4 regions of the Lysinibacillus sp. UGB7 genome follow, and region 1 is predicted to be linked to each of the others. Evidence: riboswitches for the same ligand, from Rfam matches in the RefSeq annotation. Region 1 holds a riboswitch; each other region holds the start of a gene.

Region 1 (4,733 bases):
CTCGATATTTCTCCGTTAATGTCCCCATTGTTATACCTGTTGGTTGATATAAAATTTTCACTTGTGTAATAACGTTTATAGCCCCAAGCGCAATCATTTTTTTATTCATTTCTTCTATGATTTGTAGCAAGGTAGAGAGCTCGCCTTCCATTGTCGTTTCAAGTGGATGTACCTCATATTTCACTCCTGAAGCATCAATAATAGCGATAGCCGCATCAACAAAAGGAATAACGTCCTCATATTTTTCAGTTTTCGGTATGATTTGTACACTTATTAATGAATTTGCCATTTACTTTGCCTCCTTAGTAGGTAAAAAATCGTTGGTAAACGCCTTTTCTGGGTTGAACTCCCCTTCTAAGACTTTATTACTTGTCATCCAATCAGCATAGTTTTTCCATACGGCTAATTTTTGCGCACCCCATTGTGTGGCATCATCTCGATACTTGTCTGCTAGCCATTCCTGACTTTTATGTACAAGCTCTTTATCTAAGTCTGGTGCCGCTTCAAGTAGTATATCCGCCGCTTCTTTCGGTTGGCTGATAGCATATTCATAGCCCTTTGCAGCTGCCGCAATAAATGCCTTTACCGTATCAGGATTCTGTGAAATCATTTTTTCATTGGTTGCAAGTACGGGTGTATAGTAGTCAAGTTGTTCACTATAGTCTGTTAAGTACATCATGTTGAGTTTTTCCCCACGTAGTTCCGCTTCAATACCTGTCCAAGCATAGTATATCCAGGCAAAATCAATATCTTTCTGCAACATGGTGAAGAAATCTAAATCACCGGCATTGACGATATCTAATTTATTGACATCTGCATTCTCTGTTTGCATTAATGATTGCAGTACAGCCTGTTCAAGAGGCGCACCCCAACCGCCGTACGTTTTGCCTTCAAAATCTTTTGGAGAAGTTATACCATTCGCAGCAAGTGACGCAAAACCAGACGTATTATGCTGAATAACGGCTGCAATCGAAACTAAAGGAACTTGCTGGACACGTGCCTGTGTAATCGCTTCTTGGTAGCTTACGCCAAACTCAGCCTTGCCTGATGCAACGAGTTGATCAGCCCCTGCATCGCCAGGTAATAGAATGTCTACGTCTAAGCCCTGTTCCTCAAAGTAGCCAAGTTTTTTAGCTACGTAAAGCCCTGTGTGATTTGTATTAGGTGTCCAGTCTAGTACGACCGATACTTTTTTTAATGCATTCGACTCTTTTTTATCCTCTTTTTCGTTACAGCCAACTAAGGTTAATAGCGCTGCAACAAGAATCAATAACCATCTCTTCATGCTGAATCCTCCCAGTAAGTAGTGTGAAAGTGTCCATGTTTGAATGATTTACCAGAAGAAAAACGCATTCGCTCCGTTTTCACGTAAATAGCGCTAAGTATTCCAAAATGACTGGGGTACATGTACCTGTCTGTCACATATGAATTTGAAGCGACACGAGCGTGTGCGCGAATACCAAGACATAAAAAAACGCCTAGGAGTCATCCCAGACGTTTGAAATCGGTATCAAAAAAATAACATACACTATTTTTGAATAGATGTTCCCTACGCTGGTACGAGCCAAATCAGGTTCAAAGGGTCAGCGTCTTAACGGACACAATCTCAGCTGGCAACTACCAGCCCCCCTACATTCTTAACTTATGAACTTTTCGAGGACTATTATACCCATATCTCAATGGAAATGACAAGACTCTATTTATGTACAGAGCGGATTGTGAACTATGAAATCACAAAAAGCCCAGTTCTCGGTAAGAACATGGGCTAGATTGTTTACCTAATTTTATTTATCATTTTTTACTTTTAAAACATGGGCGATCGCACCGTCAGTCGCTATATCGACTTTAAAGGAGCCATTTGAGTGACGATCTGAGCGCGTTAGCCCTTTCACATCAATTACTTCTTGTACACCCTTTTCCGTTTCTACCAGGATTTGCTCTTCATCAGTAGCTCGGATAACCGCCACAATACGATGCGGATTAGCTTTTAATTCTGTTAATACTTTTAGTCCACGTTTTGCACGACTTGCCAGATCTACCTCGGCGACATTCATTTTCTTCGCTGCCCCACGCTGTGTCACAATCACAACGTATTCCGTGTCACTTGGCTTTAAGATTGTTACACCTACTAAAGCTTCGCCTTCTTTCAGCGTTATGCCTTTAACCCCACCTGTTTTCACACCCGTAACAGGCAATTCTTCTATCGGGAAGCGAATCGCATAGGCTGTATCTGTTATTAATAATAACTCTGCTTCGTCAGTGATGATATCGGCAAAAATCATTTCATCGCCAGTCTTCACATTCATCGTTTTAATTGGCTTCGAATAACGCGTTACCGCATAATCTGCTAGTGGAGAACGCTTAATTTGCCCATCTTTGGTCGCCGTTAAAATATAGGTATTTGGCTGTTCAAATGTTTCGAAGCCATATACTGCTATAATCGACTCGTCTTCACTAGTCGGTACAATACTTGAAATATGCTGGCCGAGATCCTTCCAGCGGATATCTGGTAATTCATGCACGGGCTGATAAATATAATGGCCACGATTTGTGAAAAGCAGCACATGATGTTGCGTATTTAAATTACCCTCATACAGTAAATAATCAGAATCCTTCATAGCAAAATCTTGGCCATTTGACGCAGCATGAGAACGTGTAGAGGTACGCTTAATATAGCCATCCTTCGTTACCGTAACAACTACTTCTTCACTAGGGACAAGCACATCTAATGTAATCTTAATTTCTTCAATTTCATGTTCGATTTTTGAACGACGTGGTTCAGTAAAGCGTTTTTTGATATCGAGTAATTCTTGCTTTATGACACGCACGAGCTTTGCCTCACTATTAAGAATGCCTTCAAGCTTTGCGATAAGTGTATTTAATTCTTCCTGTTCTGTGCGAAGTTCCGTTATATCTGTGTTGGTTAAACGATATAATTGTAAGCTAACAATCGCCTCTGATTGCACTTCAGTAAAGTCAAACTTCACTTGTAAATTCGTTTTAGCGTCACGTTTATCATTAGAAGATCGAATTGTCGCAATCACTTCATCTAAAATTGACAGCGCTTTTATAAGCCCTTCTACAATATGAGAGCGATCCTTGGCTCTTTGTAAATCATAAATAGAACGATTTGTGACAACTTCCTTTTGATGTGTGATATAAGCATCAAGCAATAAAGGTAATGTCATCATCGTCGGTCGTCGATTATGAATAGCGATCATATTAAAATTATAAGCTACTTGCAAATCAGTTGTTTTAAATAAGTAATGTAAAATACCTTGTCCAGGAATATCTTTTTTCAATTCAATAACAACGCGTAAACCTGTACGATCCGATTCGTCACGAATTTCCGCAATCCCTTCAAGACGTTTATCGACACGTTGCTCATCAATTTTCTTCACAAGGTTCGCTTTATTGACATCATACGGTAACTCGGTAATAACAATCTGCTCTTTGCCCCCTTTTAAAGGTTCAATCACTGCCTGGGCACGTACGATAATTTTGCCACGCCCTGTTTCATACGCTTTTTTAATACCGTCTACACCTTGTATGATGCCCCCAGTTGGGAAATCAGGCCCCTTGATGACCGTCATCAGCTCATCAACCGTTGACTTGGGGTTATCTAAACGCATTAAAACTCCATCTAGCACCTCGTCAAGGGCATGCGGTGGGATATCTGTAGCATAGCCGGCTGAAATCCCTGTTGAACCATTGACAAGTAGATTTGGGAAGCGAGCGGGTAAAACAGTAGGCTCCATATCCTGGTCATCAAAGTTTGGCACAAATTCAACCGTTTTTTTGCCAATATCGCGTAACATCTCCGCTGCAATTGCAGAAAGTCTTGCTTCTGTATAACGCATTGCCGCAGGTGGATCGCCATCAACTGAGCCGTTATTACCATGCATTTCAATCAGCATATGACGTGCTTTCCAATCTTGGCTCATCCGTACCATCGCTTCGTAGACAGAGCTATCACCATGTGGGTGGTAATTACCGATAACGTTTCCGACGGTTTTAGCCGACTTCCGGAACGGTTTCTCATTTGTATTCCCTTCTGTATACATGGCAAATAGAATACGTCTTTGTACAGGCTTTAGACCGTCGCGTGCATCAGGCAACGCGCGGTCTTGGATGATATATTTACTATAGCGACCAAAACGGTCACCCATTACTTCTTCTAATGGTAAATCTTGAAACTTTTCCGTACTACTCATGCTTGGTCCTCCTCTTGTTGGATGAATTCATTGTCTAAAATATTCGAATCATCCTCCATACCGAAGTTTACATTTGCTTCGATCCATTTACGACGTGGTTCTACCTTGTCGCCCATTAACGTTGTTACACGTCGTTCAGCACGTGCGCCATCCTCAATCGTCACACGAATTAATGTACGTGTTTCAGGGTTCATCGTTGTATCCCACAGTTGGTCAGCATTCATCTCACCAAGACCTTTGTAGCGTTGAATAATATAGCCCTTCCCTACTTTGTTGATGGCATGTTGTAGATCATTTTCAGTCCAAGCATATTCAATGACCTCTTTTTTACCTGTACCCTTTGATACTTTATAAAGAGGTGGTAACGCGATGAAAATTTTCCCTGCTTCGATTAATGGACGCATATAACGATAGAAGAACGTCAATAGCAATACTTGGATATGAGCACCATCTGTATCAGCATCGGTCATAATAACGATTTTATCGTAGGCTGAATCCTCAACGGAAAAATCTGTGCCA
Region 2 (4,733 bases), on a different contig from region 1:
TGAGACGTACGAGGAAGCATTTAATACATTGCAACGGACGAAAGGTTTTGCACAGGCTTGCGGTGACTTTAAAGTGAAAGTAAAAGAAACGGCTGAAGAAATACAATTGCTTGAAAAAGAAGCTGGGCGTGTCAAGGAGCTCCATGCTCTATTGAATGGGCAGAATGTAAAAAAGCTTTCCTTTGAGCGCTATATTCAAATAAACTATTTAGACAAAATTACAGCAGCAGCAAATATTCGTCTGTACCATTTATCGAATGGGCAGTTTGAGCTTCGACGATCAGATCGATTAGAGAAGCACGCTAAACAAAGTGGGCTTGGTCTAGATGTGTACGATGCCTATACCGATCAAATTCGTGATGTCAAAACATTATCTGGTGGAGAAAAATTTAATGCCTCTTTAAGTCTTGCGCTTGGAATGGCAGATGTCATTCAAAGCTTTCAGGGGAATATTCGAATCGATACAATGTTTATTGACGAAGGTTTTGGTTCGCTTGATGAGGAAGCACTGAATAAGGCGATTGACACACTGATTGATCTACAAGAATCAGGTCGTATGATTGGCGTTATTTCGCATGTAGCTGAACTAAAGGCTTCCATGCCTGCTGTTCTACATGTTGAAAAAACCTTGAGTGGACATAGCAAAACACGATTTGAAGTGAAATAGAGAGAAGGCGTTTTCCTTTGTAACAAGGATACGCCTTCTACTTTATTTTCTACGGGTTGTTGGATTAGGGAGTGTGCCTTTTTTAGCGGCAACTACTTTTTTGACGATTGGAATCACAATAGGTGCTAATTTAACAGCAGTTTTTACGAATTTAGATACTTTCATGATATACCAGCTCCCCTTTATTATTTCTACCTGTTTGTCCTGCACTGATGAGGGCTCAGATGATCATTTGATGCGTGAAAATCAAGCCGTCGTAAGTGCCCGATTGGTTCAACTAGTAACCGTTGGGATAAAAAAAGTCCCAACGGTTAAGTTCCCTTTAACCCGAGAATGAAACATAAATACTATCGGATAACGCGTACAGCTTGAACGATATTCCATATAACAATTCCAAGAGATACGAGTAAGTAAATCGCAAAGGCAGCAAACCAAATGATGATGAATGTATTATCGCTTACGTCAGGTTCAAACGTAGTCATTGACATTGATGAAAACACGAAGACGATAAAGAAAATGATACCGAATAGAAATGGAATTAAGTGTGAGATAAGCGCTCGGATTGAATGGCGCTTCACTTCATGTTCTTTTGACACAAAATAAACAATTAACGGCACAATAAAAGGTGCGAAAAATATGCTGAGATAACTAAATGCAGATAATATTTTTTGGTTCTCCATAGTAGTCCCTCCTTTTTATTTATTTACGCATGAGAATCTTGAAAGTTTCAAAAAATTAATGAAGAAATGGTTGTAATCACAAAAGTGTTTGCGTACAATGAGGATGTTCAAGCAAATTTAAGATGTAACGACCACAAGGGGAGCTGATGATGTCAGCTGAGACTGGGCACGTAATGCCTTTACTCTTCGAACCTGTAAGTTAAAGCTTGCGTAGGGATGTGGATAGAAACCGACACTTTTACGATGTGAGGCTCTGTCCTGGCATCGTTTTTTTATCTTCATTCATCTGGAAAGCCCTCTCCTCTATAGGTAGCAGGCTGAAGATGATTGTAGCTCTTTTTCGGAGGCTGTTCCAATGCCAGCCGTATGAAGAGCAAGCTTCCAGTTAGTGTAACGGATTTTGACAAGGAATCAATTGAGGGAATTAGCCTAAATTTGTAGGATGATGTGTTTTTCGAAATGACCGACATCAAGGCGCCCTTTCTTGCAGAACTAAACACTTGTCAATCCGAACGCAATTAAGTGGAAGCATAATAGATTGCCAGATTGAGCACATATTTAAATAACTGATTTCTATTCCTGCTCTTGTATCCTACATCGGAACAAAGGAGAGAATAATATTATGGACAAAAAAAGACTATTAATGCTGGTGGAGATTGCGATTTTCGCAGCGGTGGGTCTTGTACTCGATCAAGTTTCTTTTAAAGTATGGGCACAGGGTGGCTCAGTTAGTCTTGTGATGATACCCATTATTTTAATGGCATTTCGCTGGGGTCTCTTTGCAGGATTGACAACGGGCTTACTGATCGGCGTTATGCAAACAATGTTCGGTGCGTATATTGTACACTGGCTTCAAGGTTTATTGGATTATGGTGTTGCCTTCACGGTAGTAGGTATAGCGGCGCTTGTACGTAAACCTGTACTTGAGGCAGCGACAAATTTAAACAAAAAGAAGATGGCTATTTATATTGTCATTGGAACCGTCTTAGCAGGCTTTTTACGTTATTTAGCACATACGATTGCAGGAGCTGTGTTCTTCGCTGAGTATGCTGGCGAGCAAAATGCTTGGATATATTCCATTCTTTACAATGGCACATATATGCTACCTGCAACAATTTTAACAGTAGTCGCAGGTGTTCTTTTATTTACAGCAGCACCACAATTAATGCAACGAAAATCGTAAAGAGTAAGCCGTCTGTTCCTCTATAGTGCAGGCGGCTTTTCTGAGTTAATTGGCGCGTATTGTTCATTATTGTATTGTGGTTGTGATATATTAGAGTGTATATATTAGATGAAAGGGACGTTAAAAATGATTGTAAAAACGCAAGAAGAGATTGAAGCCTTTAAAAAAATCGGTCGTATCTGTGCTGAAATTCGTGAAGCAATGAAGGCTGCTACCAAACCAGGTGTGACAACACTTGAATTAGATGAAATTGCAGGTCGCATGTTTGCGGAAGCAGGAGCTATTTCTGGTCCAAAGGGAGAATATGATTTCCCTGGTTACACTTGTATTAGTGTGAATGAAGAAGTAGCGCACGGTATACCAGGAAGCCGTGTTATTAAAGACGGCGATATTGTTAATATCGATGTGTCCGGTTCGCTAAATGGCTATTTTGCCGATACTGGTATTTCATTTGTAGTCGGAGAAGGTTATGAAGATAAAGAAAAACTCTGCCGCGTAGCGAAAAGTGCTTTTGATCGTGCGATGACAAAGGTAAAAGCTGGCTCTAAATTAAACCAAATTGGGAAAGCTGTTGAGCGTGAAGCTTATGCCAACGATTTAACAGTCATCATGAACTTAACAGGTCACGGTTTAGGCCGTTCTTTGCATGATGAGCCCAATCACATTTTAAACTATTACGATGCATGGGATTCAACGATTATGAAAGAGGGAATGGTGTTAGCGGTAGAACCGTTCATTTCAGCCAAAGCAGAGCATATCGTCGAAGCTGGTGATGGCTGGACGTTTGTTACACCAGACAAATCATTAGTTGCCCAAATCGAGCATTCGATTATTGTTACAAAAGACAAACCAATCATTTTAACAACATTAGATGAAGAGTCAATTTAGTTAAAAAGTAAATACGAAAAAATCCTGCTTACCAAGTTATTTCTGGTAGGCAGGATTTTTTTTAATAAATTGTATACCGACAAGAAGCACACCACATAAAAACAAGGCTGCTGTTGTCACGAGTAATTCATCAAAGCCATTATGTAATGCAATACCTATATAGGCCCAGATAAAAACGCTCGGATAGACAATATCAAAGTGATGAAAGCGAATATGTAGCGCTATGGCAACGCCTATAGTCAGTAAGATAACTGCCCAAAGTGGATTGCTAAGACCAAAGCCGTTCCATTCATACGATGTTAATGTAAAACTTGCATTTGTCATCAGGGTAAATGTCGCCCATGCGAAATAGATTGAAAACGGTACTCGACCTGTCAGCGCATTATTGCTAAGTGGGAACGTATTGTACAGTAAAAATAAATAAATTACTAATATTAACGTAGTCAAAAGTGACACGATAAATAATTCCTGATGCCAAAACACTATGGCAAACGCCTGTAATATACTGACGCTACTAAAGAGAACAGTCTGTTTAATAGTTGTCTTTTTGAAATTCATAACTAACCAATAGCCGAGTAAAAAGTAAACTACAATCCAAATTACATAACTAACATTAAAAGGTGCAAACATAACGGGAAAACGATTAGAGATTTCTAACGAAGATTGACCATTTATTTTTATGAAATAGGATGAAAAGGTTAGGATGAGTGCGACAATATAAGAAATTGTCATCAAAATAAATTGAGGCATGGTTTCCTCTCCCTTCGTGTTAAATTGTATAGGGAAAAGACAAATAAGTATAGGACTGTCACAAATTTTCTATTTTCATTATAGCGGAAATTGGCAATAATGTATCGTCTTGTTTCGCCAAATTTATCTACAATTTGCCATTTGGATAGGCATCCATATATTTCTTTAGTACAATAAGATTATCCAAGTGTAAGGAGTGAAGTTTTAATGACTCAAAATTTAAAAAATCTAGACCTATCAATTGAACTAGATAAAAAAATGTATAAAAAGAAATTAAAAGTACTCCAATATGAAATGTTAAATGCCCAGCAGTTTTTACTGAACAATAAAATCGGGCTTATTTTAGTGTTTGAAGGTATGGATGCGGCAGGTAAGGGTGGCGCGATAAAGCGTCTGATCGAACGTGTAGACCCACGTGGTTATGTCGTGCATCCAATTTCTGCACCTCAACCACATGAACTTCGCTATAACTATTTACAACGTTTCTGGAGGAAGTTGCCACAGCATGGTCAAATCGCTATTTTCGACCGTTCGTGGTATGGACGTGTGTTAGTAGAGCGTATTG
Region 3 (4,733 bases), on a different contig from region 1:
TCAAAGTTACCAAAGAAATCTGCTTTAAATATTGCAAATATGGTATTAATACCTAGTGAAACAAATAATAATACACCTGCAATAACTAAGGCTACCCACCTTTTAACATTCATGTCTTTCCGCCTCCTCAACACGTTATACGTCCCAACGTCTAAAATGTTTCACTTTTTTGCAATATTATGCAAAAATTTTATCTTATAAATTTCCCCATAAATAATGTCCTTTACACATTAAAAAAATCAAAGTTCATACTATAAAAATGAACTTTGATTTTCGACATTATTTCCTAGGAAATGATTGCTGAGTATACCGATACTTTTCTTGTTGACGTAGTTCGACACGACGAATTTTACCAGAAGCAGTCTTTGGTAACTCCTCTACAAATTCAATCGCACGTGGATACTTGTAGGGCGCTGTTAACGTTTTTACGTGGTCTTGTAGTTCTTCAATAAGTGATTCATGGGCTATTTGCCCATCATGTAATACAACAAATGCCTTTACAATATTTCCTCTTACTTCATCCGGACTCGCTACCACTGCGACCTCTTTCACCTGTTGATGCTTCATCAAAGCATCTTCCACCTCAAATGGCCCAATTGTGTAGCCTGAAGAAATAATTACGTCATCACCGCGTCCTTCAAACCAATAATAACCATCTTTATCTTTATATGCACGGTCTCCAGTGATATACCAATCACCTCGGAATTGTAAGCTTGTTCGTTCTGGATCTTTAAAATACTTTTTAAATAATGCCGGCGTTTCACGATGGACTGCTATATCACCAACGACACCTTCTGCAACTGGGTTGCCAAAATCATCAATAATAGCTACAGTATTTCCTGGCGTTGGTTTACCCATGGAGCCGACACGTGCTTCCATACCTACCATTGTCCCAACAAGTAATGTATTTTCAGTTTGACCATAGCCATCACGTACTTGTAATTTAAAGTTTTGCAAGAATATTTTCATAACCTCACTATTCAACGGTTCTCCTGCAGATACAGCTTGGCGAATTCCACTCAAATTAAAGTCATGTAAATTTTCAAGTGCCGCCATAAACCGATATTCTGTTGGCGTACAGCACAGCACGTTGATTTCAAATTTTTCAAGTAATGATAAATAAGTTGCTGCATTAAATTTCCCCTTGTATACAAAAGCTGTTGCACCACTTCCTAACGTTGCAAGGAATGGACTCCAAATCCATTTTTGCCATCCTGGTGCTGCAGTAGCCCATACAATATCATTTTCCTGAACACCTAACCAATTTGGTGCTGTTGTCCGTAAATGTGCGTACCCCCAGCTATGCGTATGAACAGCAGCCTTTGGATTACCTGTTGTACCACTTGTATAAGCAAGAAATGCAATATCAGTACTCTTCGTCGGCGTAGAGCTTGTATAAGTAGTTGGCTGATTCTCCATTTGTTCTAGCAGTGGTTGCCACGGAGCATGTGCACGACCTATGACAAACTGCTGTACGTCCTCTAAATTTGCTACCTCATCAAATTGCTCAATATACGGTTCATATGCAATAACAGCCTTTGCATCAGCATGTGTGATTCGATAGTCTATATCCTTTGCACGTAACATCTCAGAGCTTGGAATAATCGTCAAACCAGCCTTTAATGCTGCAATATAAACAATGTATGCCTCAACGGACCTCGGCACCATAACTAACAGTACATCTCCTTTTACTAATCCTTGAGATGTTAATACATGTGCTGCCTGATTTGCCTTTTCAAGTAGACTTTTATATGTAATATATTGTATTTCTTCGTTTTCGTTATAAACTATTAAAGCATTTTTAGTTGGATCCTGTGCATACTTTTCAAGTTCTTCTGCAATGTTATACCACTCTGGTGCGAGTAATTCTTGTCTTTTCATGGCATATGCCCCCTTCGCTATGCTCATTATAAAACTCATTTTTCATGATTTTCAATGGAAGGAGCCTTATTTTTAAAAAGTCATGACAACTATCATGCTTCTATATATGGCATCAGTCACTGCTTTTCCTATAATGAAAACTCGCTATTGTACACCGTGAAAAAGTATGGTACATTTTGGTCAACTAAAATCATGATTGCGGGGGGACTCATCCTGAGTTGAGAAGGTAAAACCTGACCCTTTGAACCTGTTAGTTAATACTGACGTAGGGAGCAATACATCTTGTTATTGATGAAAAGCTCTTTTCACGTGGATTCCTTGCACGAAAAAGAGTTTTTTTTGCATGCTTACGTCCATCCAAAAAAGGAGGACTTACAATGATTTTACAAACAATCCGTAAACAAAAGCCACTCATTCACTGTATAACCAATTATGTTGTGGCAAACTTTCAAGCAAATGGCTTATTGGCAATTGGTGCTTCTCCTGTAATGGCCGATGAAGTCGATGAAGTCGATGAAATGGTAAAGATTGCTTCTGCGCTATTATTAAATACTGGTACGATAAATAACCGTACTAGAGAATCTATGTTACGTGCTGGGAAAATGGCTAATACACTTGACATCCCGGTTGTTTTAGATCCCGTTGGTGCTGGGGCAACTACTTTTCGAAAAAAAACAGTCCATCAACTATTAGCCGAAGTTAAATTTGCTGTTATTCGTTGCAATATGGGCGAGCTTGCAGCTATTGCAAATGTGAGTTGGCAGCAAAAAGGCGTGGACAGTGGCAGCGGATCAATTTGCATTGAAGAGGAAGCAAAGCAATTAGCTCAACGCTATGATTGTATTGTTATTGTGACCGGTGAAAAAGATTTTATAACCGATGGGGAACAGATGCAATGGATTGTAGGTGGCCATTATCAAATGACAGAAGTCACAGGGACAGGCTGTCTATTAAGCGCCATCTGTGCCGCAGCTTATGTTGCACATAACGAGCCATTTACACAATTAGTAGGCACTTTATTGGCTTATAAAAAACTAGCTGAACAAGCTGCCTGCTCGACACAAAATATTGGTGATTTTCAAATAGCGGTCTTAAATGAGTTACATCATCTGTCAAAGGACGGTGAAAAGTAATGCGTATCGTGACTACAATTGCAGGCTCTGATAGCGGCGGTGGTGCAGGAATTCAAGCAGATTTAAAAACATTTCAAGAATTAAAGGTGTTTGGCACTTCAGTTATTACAGCATTAACTGCACAAAATACATTAGGTGTGTCAGGTGTTTTACCAATTGAAACAAGCTTTATTGAGAAACAATTTTATGCACTATTAGAGGATTTTCCGATTAGCGCTATCAAAACAGGAATGCTTTTTTCCGCTGATATTATTCAAGCAATCGCAAACATGATGACTAACTTAGATATCCCACTTATTATAGATCCTGTAATGATTGCCAAAGGTGGCGAAAGCTTATTGCAACGGGAGGCAATGCAGGCAATGCGATGTTATTTATTGCCATTAGCAACTGTTATTACGCCAAACATACCTGAAGCAGAAGTATTAACGGGAAGAAAAATCGATAATTTTACATCCATTAGCCAAGCTGCTCAAACACTTTTACAACTAGGCACACAATGTGTTGTCATTAAAGGTGGACATTTAGCTGACATAAATTTTTCGACTGATTATGTATTTTTTAAAGATGGTCGAACATTTTCCATGCAAACGACACGTATTGCAACGAAAAATACTCACGGCACGGGCTGCACATTCTCTGCTGCATTAACAGCTTTTATTGGATGTAAAGTACCTATAGATACAGCTATAGTTGAAGCAAAAAAATTTATTCAACTCGCCATTACACATGATTTATCTATTGGCAATGGGCATGGTCCGACGAATCATTTCGCCTACCATAAATATAAAGATTCTTGTGAGGTAACGATTCATGAAATGTAATGATTTACAGCTTTATTTTATTATGGGTTCGACAAACGTTCATAAGCGCCGTCCATTAGAAGTGCTTGAAGAAGCACTACAATCAGGCATTACTATGTTTCAATTTCGCGAAAAGGGTCCAGGTGCATTAACTGGCCAGGCTTATGAAATTTTTGCTCAAAGTTGTCAAAAGCTTTGCAAACAGTGTCATATTCCGTTTATCGTCAATGATGATATCGAGCTTGCTTTAAAACTTGGTGCTGATGGCATCCATGTTGGGCAAGATGACTTTCCTGTTGCGGTTATCCGAGAAAAAATCGGAAAAATGTTGCTTGGTGTGTCTGTTCATACAATAGAAGAAGTGCACACTGCTATACAGTACGAAGCTGATTATGTAGGTATTGGTCCTATTTTTACAACAACTTCAAAAAGTGATGCCAAACCACCATGCGGTACTGAATTTTTACAACAAGTTCGTACTGAACTTCCTGAATTGCCTATAGTAGCAATTGGCGGAATTGATGAGTCCAATGCACAGAAAGTTTTTAAAGCGGGTGCGAATGGTATTGCTGTTATTTCTACTATTTGTGAAAGTGTTAATATACAACATACTGTTGCCACTTTGAAATCGTTTCAATGCAATAGTACGGGATAAAAACAGTAAATTTAAACAAACTAAAACCAGTGCCTTTTACGGTCACTGGTTTTAAGTTTATAAATGCTTATTCTGCATTTATTGGTTGTTGTTTGGCATACCTTTTAATTGAGATTCTGCCATTTGTACAAGACGTTTAGTGATTTCACCACCAACGGAACCGTTGGCACGAGCTGAAGCGTCAGCTCCTAATTGAACACCAAATTCTTGTGCAATTTCGTATTTCATTTGATCTAGTGCTTGTTGTACACCAGGTACTGC
Region 4 (4,733 bases), on a different contig from region 1:
CTGTTGCTAATGATGTATCGCTAAAAAGCTTTGTGACACCCCAGGTTGCTTATGTAGGAGAACAACAGCAACTTGTCACTGAAGTGAATGCAACAGCAGCAGGTCAAGGCGAATTATTGCTGTACGAAAATGATGCCCTCATTCATCGAGAGGCAGTGGCACTTGCAGAAGGATCGAATGTATTTACGTATAAGTATACGGCAACAGCAGAAGGATTAGTCAAATACGAGGCACTTGTTCAAGTAGACCAAGATGCCATATTTGAAAATAATAAATTAACGAGTGTCACGATGGTACAAAGTGAGCCTCACTTACTGATAGTGAACGGTTATGACACAGCATCACCTATTGCTGGGGCATTGGGGACGAAGTCAATTTCCTATGATGTGGTAGATGCAAGCAGTTTGCCAAATGAGCTATCAAGTTATTTACAATATAATGCGATAATTTTTGATAATGTTCCAGGGCATTTAGTTGGTGAGGCAAAGATGGGCGTTATTGAGCAAGCAGTGAAAAATTTCGGTGTCGGCTTTACGATGGTCGGCGGTGAAAATAGCTTCGGCTTGGGTGGCTATTTTAAAACACCAATCGAAACATTGTTACCTGTGGAAATGGAGATTAAAGGCAAGGAACAATTGCCGTCTTTAGGTCTTGTTATCGTGCTCGACCGTTCGGGAAGTATGCAGGGTACAAAGTTAGAACTTGCTAAGGAAGCGGCAGCACGTTCAGTTGAGATGCTTCGTGACGAGGATACGCTTGGCTTTATTGCCTTTGATGATCGTCCTTGGGAAATTATCGAAACCGGACCGCTTGGCAATAAAGAAGAAGCAGTCGATACGATTTTATCAGTGACTCCTGGTGGGGGTACGGAAATATATAACTCGCTTGCAAAGGCATATGAAAATTTGGCCGATCAGAAACTGCAACGTAAGCATATTATTTTATTAACTGACGGACAGTCACAACCAGGGAATTATGAGGATTTAATTGCAACTGGGAAAGACAATGGGGTTACACTATCTACAGTTGCGATTGGACAAGATGCAGATGGCAATTTACTTCAATCTTTAAGCGAAATGGGTAGCGGACGTTTCTATGACGTTATTGATGAACAGATGATACCTTCAATATTATCACGTGAGACAGCAATGATTTCACGTACGTATATTGAAGACAATCCTTTCTACCCAACAATTTATAATGCATCGGGCTGGAATGCATTATTTGCAAATGGTGTGCCACAAATGAATGCATATATTGGCACAACAGCGAAGCAGGGTGCTTCTGTTATTGCAGAAAGCGAGAAAGAAGACCCAGTTATTGCACAGTGGCAATATGGTCTTGGAAAAACGTTCGCTTTCACATCAGACTCTACAGGAAAATGGACAGGAGACTGGGCAAGATGGCAGGATTGGGGTACATTTTGGCAAACGATGATTTCGCAAATGTTACCAAGCTATAATGATGTTGCATATGATGTACGTCTGGATACAGATGGCTCCTTTGTTATTACAGATCCAACAAATGAAGCTGCGTTTTTAGATATTGTCGCTGTCAATGAAGCAGGTGAAGAGCTAGAGATGCAACTCGAAACGTTATCTGCTTCGCAAGTTCGTGCGATTGTACAGGCAGAACCAGGACTTATTTTCTTCCGAATAGCCGATGAAGAGCAGGCGATTTATCAGGCTGGATTAAGTGTACCGTATAGTGCCGAGTATGAATTACGTCCAGTAAATGAAAAACTAGTGGAAGAACTTACAAAGCAAACTGGTGGCAATGTGTTAGAGGAACCGCAGGAAGTGTTCCGCGATTTCACACAACAAGGGGCAGAGCGCCAAAATATTGCAACCTGGCTGCTACTAGCAGGGATGTTCCTATTCTTCATAGATATTACAATCCGACGTTTTGGCTGGAACTTCTTATCAAAAACGAAACGGAAAGTGCCAAGTGTGGAGGATGCACAAGCGCAGGTAGAAGATACAAACGTAGCGCAGCTGTTAAAAGGTATGAAGAAACGCCAATAAAATTTAATGTTCTATATTGAAATGCAGTGCAAAAGGTATGATTATTTTGCACTGTATTTTTTTGTTTAAAGAAATCGATAAAATTCTTCCTAATAAAGTGTCATGTTAAAGCTTTTGACAAGTACCGTTTTGCGTAGATTGCTGGCAACGACAATTCCTAGGACTGCCCCAATAACACTTGATGTTAAAAAAGCAGGCATGAAAAACAATGCTGTAACAGATGAACCCATTAAAAGATGTGCGTAAGGTACTGCTACGAGAGAAGCAAGAAGACCTGTGCCAAACATTTCACCAACACCTGCGAGCCACACCTTATTACTATATTTATAGGCAAGAGCTGCACACAATGCCCCGATGATACTACCTGGAATAGCTAATAGAGAACCTGTTCCTGTAAAAATCCGAATAAGGGCTGTGACAAAGGCAATGATAACGGTAGGTAGGGGGCCTAGTAAAATGGCTCCTATAACATTAATGGCATGTTGTACAGGATAGGCACGTGCAATTCCTGTTGGAATCGACACAAAAGCAGAGCCTGCTACAGCAATGGCAACTAATAATGCCATGATGGTTAATTTTCGAATTGGCATATTTTACACTCCTTTTTGGTAAATAGCTCTAACCACAAATAGAACCTGATATAACGTAGATAGATTACGAGAAATCGCTGATAGCATGTAAAGAATCGCTGATAGAACACCAAGAAACGCTGATAGAACGCAAAAAATCGCTGATAGCATATAGGAAATCGCTGATAACCCACAGGACATCACTTCAAGCGGCATCTGTTGAAAATGCCACAAAAAAGCCGCTTCCTCATAACGAAAGGAAGCGGCCTTGCATTTACATAGTTAAAAAGCAAGTGTCGCCACTTCCCTACGCTAGTGCGAACTAGATCAGGTTCAAAGGGTCCGTGTATATATACACGTCTCAGTCTTAGAAAGACACCCCTAGTGGTTTTGAAACGATTAAATTTTTTGAAATATATGTTTTCCCATCTAGGACTAGCCATACACGTCGCACGCTTAAAGTCACTTTGCACAAGCGCTGTCCACCTAATAATGTAACATACTACTAAAAGTAGTCAATAAATTTCCACACTATTTAGAATCAGGTTGCATAAGATGTGGAGCTTTTTTCAATGTCCAGATGAGGGCAAGGAAGAAGCAGGCCATTAAAATAATAGCCCCAAAAATATAAGGACTGTTCATATTCCAATCGAATAATATACCTGCTAAAGCAGGACCAATCATATTACCCAAACTCATATATGCATTATTAAGACCAGCGGCAAAACCTTGTTCGTTTTCAGCAAGTTTAGAAATGAGCGTGTTGACAGCTGGTCGAATCAATGTCGTCGCTGTTGAGAAAATCGTTGCTACAACTAATATAAGTGCAAAGCCAGATACAAATAAAATTAAGTAAATAGAAACGGCTGCAATAAATAAATTGACTAACACAACTTTCATTTCACCATAACGATTAAAAAGAGGTGTAATAATAAACATTTGTACAACAACACCAAAAGCACCACCAACAACCAATAAAATGGCAATATCAGTAGGTGTGTAGTTAAATTTGTTTGTGACAAATAATGATAATGTCGTTTGGAAATTAGCGATTCCGAACGAGAATACAAGCATAATGATGAGCATTACAAAGTAAGGCATTTGGACAGAGCGTACCATTTGCTTCGCAAGATTGTCTTGCTTTTGTGCCTTTTGTGATGTGCTTGGTTTTGTAGAAGGTAAAAGAAAGAATGATAGAATAGCTGCTAATATAGCTGCAGATCCAGCTGTATAGAATGGGAAGTGCAGACTAACCTTCGATAAAAAGCCACCTATACCAGGACCAATCATAAAGCCAAGAGACATAGCTGCCCCTAACATACCCATTCCCTTGCCTCGTTCCTCATATGTTGTAACATCCGCTACAAAAGCCATAATTGGAGGTGCAATGAAGGCAGAACCTAAACCTCCAAAGAAACGCGCGAGGAAGAGCATCCAAACATCCGTTGAAAGCCCAAATGAAATCTGTGCAAGACCAGTTACTATGAGGCCAAAAATAATTAAATTTTTTCGTCCATACTGATCGGATAGGTTCCCAGCAATTGGAGAAAATACAAATTGTGCCAAGGCGAACGTTGCGATAAGCATGCCAAGAACTTGTCCTGCAGCCCCAAATATTTTTAAATACTCAGGCATAACAGGAATAATAATTCCAATACTCCCCATTGCGATAAACATATTAAACATTAAAATATACAAAGCCGCCTTATTCGACTTCTGCTGGGTCATCCATAGCCCCCCTTTTTTTCTAATCAAATATACTACAGTCTATCATAAAGAAATGAGGCTTGGCTATTAGATTAAAGTATGAGAAGCTCGCCAAATGAAATTTGAAGTATATTGAGAAAATAATACATTATGCTACTTTTTCTACTGTAGTTCTATGAGTAAATCCCGCAAAAGAATGCGGGATTTACTTTTTTATTGGTATTGGATTAGGGGTTACAACGTTGATAGATATGTTAATCTTTTTATGTCGATGATTATTACAATTTTTGTAATAATAGTAAATTATCGTAGTTGGCTTTTGCTAAGAGTCAACCTTAAGAAGGCTTTATGGCTTCTATTAAAGATAATAAAAGAGGAGGACATGTATTATGGTATCGATTCAAACAGCTATGGAAAATTTAAAGGAATTAGG

The links. A riboswitch is a leader RNA that binds a small molecule or an ion and turns the genes downstream of it on or off. The one in region 1 is predicted to bind thiamine pyrophosphate.
Region 2: it holds a riboswitch for thiamine pyrophosphate, as region 1 does, so the genes downstream of both, thiT (energy-coupled thiamine transporter ThiT) here and ACOMCU_RS22825 (ABC transporter substrate-binding protein) in region 1, are expected to answer to the same signal.
Region 3: it holds a riboswitch for thiamine pyrophosphate, as region 1 does, so the genes downstream of both, thiM (hydroxyethylthiazole kinase) here and ACOMCU_RS22825 (ABC transporter substrate-binding protein) in region 1, are expected to answer to the same signal.
Region 4: it holds a riboswitch for thiamine pyrophosphate, as region 1 does, so the genes downstream of both, ACOMCU_RS16980 (hypothetical protein) here and ACOMCU_RS22825 (ABC transporter substrate-binding protein) in region 1, are expected to answer to the same signal.

What each region holds. Positions count from the first base shown of each region.
Region 1 is NZ_JBMGUV010000034.1:35,720-40,452, reverse strand. It holds gene ACOMCU_RS22830 (thiamine-binding protein) at 1-289, opposite strand, end outside; gene ACOMCU_RS22825 (ABC transporter substrate-binding protein) at 290-1,285, opposite strand; TPP riboswitch at 1,530-1,641, opposite strand; gene parC (DNA topoisomerase IV subunit A) at 1,785-4,214, opposite strand; gene parE (DNA topoisomerase IV subunit B) at 4,211-4,733, opposite strand, start outside.
Region 2 is NZ_JBMGUV010000026.1:48,973-53,705, reverse strand. It holds gene ACOMCU_RS20180 (AAA family ATPase) at 1-667, shown strand, start outside; gene ACOMCU_RS20175 (hypothetical protein) at 710-832, opposite strand; gene ACOMCU_RS20170 (DUF4870 domain-containing protein) at 1,015-1,347, opposite strand; TPP riboswitch at 1,474-1,581, shown strand; gene thiT (energy-coupled thiamine transporter ThiT) at 1,970-2,530, shown strand; gene map (type I methionyl aminopeptidase) at 2,657-3,418, shown strand; gene ACOMCU_RS20155 (hypothetical protein) at 3,455-4,168, opposite strand; gene ACOMCU_RS20150 (polyphosphate kinase 2 family protein) at 4,376-4,733, shown strand, end outside.
Region 3 is NZ_JBMGUV010000018.1:74,904-79,636, forward strand. It holds gene sppA (signal peptide peptidase SppA) at 1-113, opposite strand, end outside; gene mbcS (acyl-CoA synthetase MbcS) at 280-1,881, opposite strand; TPP riboswitch at 2,072-2,170, shown strand; gene thiM (hydroxyethylthiazole kinase) at 2,259-3,014, shown strand; gene thiD (bifunctional hydroxymethylpyrimidine kinase/phosphomethylpyrimidine kinase) at 3,014-3,838, shown strand; gene thiE (thiamine phosphate synthase) at 3,828-4,472, shown strand; gene ACOMCU_RS16795 (alpha/beta-type small acid-soluble spore protein) at 4,551-4,733, opposite strand, start outside.
Region 4 is NZ_JBMGUV010000019.1:12,895-17,627, reverse strand. It holds gene ACOMCU_RS16990 (VWA domain-containing protein) at 1-2,024, shown strand, start outside; gene thiW (energy coupling factor transporter S component ThiW) at 2,114-2,614, opposite strand; gene ACOMCU_RS16980 (hypothetical protein) at 2,618-2,827, opposite strand; TPP riboswitch at 2,881-2,986, opposite strand; gene ACOMCU_RS16975 (MFS transporter) at 3,125-4,321, opposite strand; gene ACOMCU_RS16970 (LuxE family acyl-protein synthetase) at 4,690-4,733, shown strand, end outside.